Regions from separate parts of the Paenibacillus sp. FSL R7-0297 genome, predicted to be linked through region 2. Evidence: riboswitches for the same ligand, from Rfam matches in the RefSeq annotation. Region 2 holds a riboswitch; the other holds the start of a gene.
The links. Region 2 has a riboswitch for cyclic di-AMP ahead of MKZ24_RS04170 (C40 family peptidase). Riboswitches for the same ligand answer to the same signal wherever they lie in the genome.
Positions count from the first base shown of each region.

Region 1: another riboswitch for cyclic di-AMP. It lies ahead of MKZ24_RS14075 (alpha/beta fold hydrolase); the one in region 2 lies ahead of MKZ24_RS04170 (C40 family peptidase).

Region 1 is NZ_JBBPAQ010000001.1:3,223,911-3,227,117, reverse strand. Features, by position in the region: gene MKZ24_RS14080 (cation:proton antiporter) at 1-758, opposite strand, end outside; gene MKZ24_RS14075 (alpha/beta fold hydrolase) at 867-1,685, opposite strand; cyclic di-AMP (ydaO/yuaA leader) riboswitch at 1,674-1,807, opposite strand; gene mnhG (monovalent cation/H(+) antiporter subunit G) at 1,806-2,165, opposite strand; gene MKZ24_RS14065 (Na(+)/H(+) antiporter subunit F1) at 2,155-2,448, opposite strand; gene MKZ24_RS14060 (Na+/H+ antiporter subunit E) at 2,448-2,930, opposite strand; gene MKZ24_RS14055 (Na+/H+ antiporter subunit D) at 2,936-3,207, opposite strand, start outside.
Region 2 is NZ_JBBPAQ010000001.1:985,684-988,890, forward strand. Features, by position in the region: cyclic di-AMP (ydaO/yuaA leader) riboswitch at 133-271, shown strand; gene MKZ24_RS04165 (C40 family peptidase) at 329-757, shown strand; cyclic di-AMP (ydaO/yuaA leader) riboswitch at 1,145-1,288, shown strand; gene MKZ24_RS04170 (C40 family peptidase) at 1,294-1,785, shown strand; gene MKZ24_RS04175 (GNAT family N-acetyltransferase) at 2,034-2,519, shown strand; gene MKZ24_RS04180 (c-type cytochrome) at 2,646-3,002, shown strand; gene MKZ24_RS04185 (4a-hydroxytetrahydrobiopterin dehydratase) at 3,108-3,207, opposite strand, start outside.

The DNA.
Region 1 (3,207 bases), 2.2 Mb from region 2:
ATAACTCCGGATACATGAAAGTGCTCCGCGATAAAATAGCTTCCAAAAAACAGCAGCATGGAGAATCCGATCTCCAACGGGAAATCATCATAAAGACGAATTAATTGCGAGAACAAATATCCCATTATCGCTCCGATAAGGATACCGCCTAAAGAAAATTTTAGGAACAGCAGAATTCCGCTGCCAACCCCTACCCAGCCCATTTCCATATAAGACAGCAGGTACACCGAAGAGATTTGAAACAGCACTACAGCAATCCCATCATTAAAAAGAGATTCTCCTTCTATAATAGTAACAATATTCTTCGGGACACCCAAAGATTTAAAAATCGAAATCACACTAATGGGGTCTGTCGCACTCATCAGCGCAGCAAAGGTGAAGGAAACAATAAGCGGAAGGCCCAGCCCCCAATACACAGCCAAGCCGATGATGAGAAATGACAACAAGGTTCCTCCAAAAGCCAAAGCCAGCACCGGCTTATGTTGCTCCCGAAGATGGGAGAAAGGAAGCTTTAAGGTGGCATCCCCCAAGAGAATCGGTAAGAATAATGAGATGATGATCGCCTGAAAGACATGCGACTGGGTGATGAAAGCCTCTGCTTCCACCAAAATAGGAATATGCACAAACCCCAGCAGCAGCCCCACCACTACAAGCGCGATGGAATAGGGCTGATTCATTTTTTTGGCAACTGCAATGACTCCCATGGATATGGCAAGCAGAATTAATATCTGAATAAATACATCATCAAACTGATTCATATAACACCCCATATATTGTTTTTTAGAGGAAAGATTTCTTCAGCGAATCAGTATCCACATCTATTCTATTATTAGCAAATCAGCTGGCAATAATCATCTATCTCCCTCCTACTTGCCGGCCGCCGCCCGCTGAAAACTATGCTGTTCCCTAAGATAATCCAGCAATATACGGTTGAAGAGCTGGGGTTGACACAGGTGACTCGGGTACATGGCGTCTTCAAGGATCGCCAGGCGGGCAGACGGATACTTGCCGGCTGTTCTTTTCACCTGCTCCAATGCCCATTCATTCTGATTCCCGGATACAACAAGAACAGGAACCTGCAGCCGTAACGCGAATCCGTAGCTGTCCGTTTGTCTAAGTGCCAGCCGCTGCATAATTAATTCAGTGGTCCGTTCATGCACAAGCTCTTTCCTGAGAATATGATAAGCTGAGAGCCATTTATTGTAGGTGATGCGTAAAGAACGGATAAACATTTCGGCAGGAAGATAATGGGCGGCCCATGCGCAGACCTCGAAGATTCCTTTCACTTTCCCGCCTCTAGCTGTGTATTCTCCCTGGAAATAGCTGTCCACCAATACCATATTAATCACCCGCTCAGGGTACAGATAGGCGAATTTCTGGGCGAGCACAGCACCACTGGAACAAGCTACGATAACAGCCCTCTCTACAGCCAAAGCGTCCAACAACAGCTTCAAATCTTCACATTGTGTGTCTACGATCCGGCTAATCTCCACATCCATTTTCCCCGATTGTCCGTTCCCTCTTAAATCGAATACGACCACTTTCGCACGCTTGCTGAAATAATCCGCTTGCGGGTCAAACAGATGATGGGAGGTCGAATAATCATGAATAAAAACAATGGGCAGACCGCTGCCCGACATCTCGTAATACAGCGACGTTGCGGCATAACCAATGCATCCTCTCATGAACGCTTGCGGGGTTAGCTGCCGGATTCGGGCCCTGAAAGTAGCCCTACTCGTTTATCCGAGATTCACCCCATATAACCTGGTTCCCCCGCTTCCTATAAGGAATTCAGCGATTAAGTATTATTTTGCAGACGTTTCCTGACTTTCTTCCCCCAGGACCTTCAGATCATCCTGTATGCTCCCCTTCCACAAGGGGACTCCGGAACGGTAGGCTGCCCGGCCATTTAAATGGCCTGCCACCGGTGAAGTGATGAATACAAAAACAATCGCCAGCAGCAGCTTGACATTAACCGTTCCGTCTTTAAACCAAAAGTACAGGAAGCCTCCTGTCAGCAAGCACAGTACCCCGAAGGTTGCACTTTTGGTAGCCGCATGTGAACGCAGGTACACATCAGGCAGCCGGACTAAGCCGAAGGCACTTAAACCGCAGAAGACTGCACCAATTACCACAATAATGGAGCTAATCAGTTCACCTGTCATTCGGGTTCCCTCCATCTTCTATAACGGCTCCCCGTTCAATATATCTGGCCAGTGCCGTTGTTCCAATAAACGTAAGAATACCGATAACCAGAATGACTTCTAGAAAATCCTGGGTATCCAGCAGCATACAGAAAACGGTGATCATAGCGAGTATATGAATGCCTATCGTATCGAGTGCGGTAACCCTGTCTGAACGGGTTGGCCCTTTCAGGAGACGGAACAGGCATGCCAGCATCGCCAGCGCCAGAATGATCATGGCCACAGTTAGTATAACTTGGATCATTACCGGGTCACCTCCATAATTGCCTGTTCGAAAGTGCCTCTAATCTGCGTGACCAACAGCTCTGCATCTTTAATATCAATAGCATGAATGTACAGCGTCTTGCCATCCTTCGAAACATCAAGGGTCAGGGTTCCCGGTGTCAGACAGATCAGGCACGATAACAGCGTAACCTCCCAAGCCGAGGTCAAGGCAGTCTCATAAGCAAAGATGCCGGGACGTATAGCCAGCTTCGGACGGATGATATGGCCGATGACCACGAAATTCGAGACCGTAAGTTCACGGGCAAAGATCAGCAGAAGCTTCAGTATAGCCCATATACGTATGAGATAGAATGGCCGGGTCCGGGCCAGGGATTTCGTCAAAATCAGCAATAATATAATACCGAGCACATAGCCTACGATGAAGCTTGAACCAGAGCCATTGTTATTTATCGCCATCCACAGAAAGGCAATCAACAGATTTAACAGGAATTGTAGGGCCATCTTCTCTACTCCTTCATTATGGCTTCAATGTATAGCGCAGGTGAAGCCAATACCTCTCCAGCCTGCGATACATAAGTATACACGGACTCGGCACCAACCCCCATTGCAATCACAAGCAGCAGGAGTCCGGCGGCAACAGCCGATGCAGCCTTCAAGCTCACTTTAGGCAGCTCTTTCACAGGTTCATTTCCCCAGAATGCCAGCCTGAACACCTTCATCAGGGAATACAGCACCAGTAAGCTCGATCCTAGTCCAATTAAGGACAACGTCAGCATTC
Region 2 (3,207 bases):
CATTTGCAAAACTGTAAATCCTTTGGTACAATGATGCCTGTACTACTAGTAACAAATTTGTAATCTTTCAAATGGAATTATGCAGCTATGTAACCGAAGCCATTAACCTTATGTCGATATGTCACTATTCTGGTGCACAAAACGCCGAATTCCCAGCACCGGGGAGTGGGGGAACCATATTTTGGGTGAATTGATCTCGCTTTAGAGGGGTCATAGGGGAACCTTCTACCGAATCCTTAAGCTAACCTCGCAGGCCTTGGAAGGAGTACATCTTTTGAGAAGTCAGAACTTTAAGAAGAAATGCACCACAGCAGCGCTAGGTCTTGTGATGGTATTTACACTCGGAGCGGGCAGCGCTTTCGCAGATTCCAAAATGGATACTGTGATCTCAAAAACCATTGGAACGTCATATAAAACCGGGGGCACCAGCACCAGCGGCTTTGATTGTTCCGGATTCACCAAATACGTATTCAAGAGTATCGGCCTGACCTTGCCGCGCACCTCTAAGGCACAGTACAGCGTTGGAACAGCCGTATCCAAGAGTAATTTGCGTTCCGGTGATTTGGTATTCTTCAATACCCTGGGCAACGGAGTTTCCCATGTCGGTATTTATGTTGGCAATGGAAAATTCGCACAATCCTCCACTTCGCGTGGTGTAACCATCAGTTCGCTGAGTCAGGCATACTGGGCCAACCGCTACGTTGGCGCTAAAAGAGTAATGAGCACAACAGCCTACCAAGCTGTCGCTTACGATTGAACCCTTGAACATTTCCTCGAATATTTGTACCTCTAACATCTAAATGTAACTTATACGAGCCCGGTTTTGATTATTGCCGTAATCATTTCCGGGTTTTTCCTTTTCCTTATTCTACCTTTTACACTCATCTGCAGGCCCTGAAACACCTTTTTATCCCAAATCCAAAGAAAATTCATCAACAGCTCACCCGCTGCGTTAAATATGAGTCTTTCTATGCAGCTATAACTCTAAAAAACGCAAAAAAAATGCATTAATATGTTATAAGTGATTGCCAAGCGCCCTAGTCTTTGCTACAATTATCGCAGTGAGCTTTTAGTAACATTTTTGTAATTATTGAATCGCTTTTAACAAAGGTTTTGTCATGTATTGAATAACAGCTAATCCTAATCAACAGTCGTGCCGAGTTCCCTAAAGATTTAGGGAAACGGGGGAACCAACTTTGGGTGAATTGACCTCCTATTCTAAGAGGGGTCATAGGGGACCTTCAACCGAACCCTTAAGCTAACCTCGTAGGCATTTGGAAGGGGTATTTACTTTTGAAGAAGAAGCTAGCAGCCGCAGTACTAAGCTTTTCCATCATCTTCACCATTGGAGCAGGAAGCGCTTTCGCGGATTCCAAAATGGATAAAGTTATCGACAAAGCCATCGGGACCAAATACGTATCCGGCGGTGTATCCACGAACGGTTTTGATTGCTCCGGATTTACAATGTATGTTTTTGATAAGATCGGAATTAACCTGCCCCACCAATCCGGCTCCCAATATCAGATGGGCACTGCTATATCCCGTGATGAGATGAGACCGGGCGATCTTGTATTCTTCAATACAAGCGGCAAAGGCGTTTCCCATGTCGGTATTTATGTTGGTGACGGTGAGTTCGCACATGCTTCTTCCTCGCGTGGTGTAACCATCAGTTCGCTGAGTGACAGCTACTACGTCAACCGCTACGTTGGCGCCAAACGGATTATGAGTACAGATGCTTACAAGACTGTAGCTACTGATTCCGAAGACAATGACGATGTGCAATAATTTGTCCTAAATATAAGCGCTTTTCCAGGATTTTTGCCGAAATCTTGGAGGAGGGCTTATTTTTTTGTCTATAAAATTACTTACCCCGCTCTATATTTGTAAAACATCAATTCGGCCCTTTCCTAAAATATTTTTTGGCGTTTGTCAAGTTCCGGTCTATCTGCAAGGTTTTTGCGTCGTATCCTGCTCATTTTGTATATAATATTTATAGAATGAAGTAATGTTCCCTTGAAAGGTGGCCTCCGCTTATGATAAGTTCTCCGGTATCTTTTTATGTTGTTGCTATGGAGTCGCGGCATGGCGCTGAGATCTGTGAGTGGAACTATAGGCCCCCGTATAATATTTACGGCTGGATGCCCTGGGAGCAGATGCAGGCGCTCGGTGTTGAATTCGGTGATCCGCAGCTGCGCAGCGAACAATACGTTTCCATCGTGAACGGACAGGGAATCCTATGCGGCTTCGCCCAGCTGTTCCCTATGGAGGGTGTAGTCCGGCTCGGAATCGGCATGCGGCCCGATCTGTGCGGTCATGGCATGGGACATCTCTTCATGAAGGCCATCGTTCAGGCGGCTCTGTTGCGTTATCCGGAACGGGAGATCGATTTGGAGGTACTGACCTGGAATCAGCGGGCCATCCGTGCTTACCAGAAATGCGGATTTACCATAACGGATACTTATGAACGAAGAACTCCATCTGGCGATAAACCATTTTATTGTATGGTCTATGAGAAATAGCATTCCACTTCTGTATGTATGCAAATTTCCCAGGAGTTTCGTTCATTTTTTTGACACAAATACTATGATAACGCTTCACCATCCGGTATAATGAAGGAAGCAGCTTACATGAAGGGACGGATGCAGATGCAGAAATGGATCATGAGCGGTTTGTTTTTTGCCGCCTGTGCCTTTGCCGTGGTCTTAATGTTTACCCTGCCCGGCAAAGCCGAGGTGGCTGAAGAGAACAAGCCTACAATGCCTGAGGTTGTGCTGGACGCAGCCAGCGCGGAGGCCCTGGTAAAAGCCAACTGCATCACCTGCCACGGGGATCAGCTTCAGGGCGGTGTAGGGCCGAACCTGCAGCAGGAGGGCGCTCAGCATGACGCGGCGCAGATTTACAGCATTGTGACCAAGGGACGCGGGCAGATGCCTTCTTTCAAAGACAAACTAGCCCCTGAGGAAATTGCGAATGTCGCTTTATGGCTGGCCGAGAAGAAATAATAACATGCCCAAAGCAAAATGCCCGCTGCAAAAGATACCTGGTATCCTTGCACGGGCATTTTTATGGATCAGGCAGTACTGTCATTTCCATAAGGATCCTGTCCTCTAACGGTTTTTCTCAAAAGCCTCGTTAATTTCATTGGCCTGGCGGATATCCAGCTTCTGCACATCTGCAGGCAGACGCACGATAACGGTCTTGTAATCA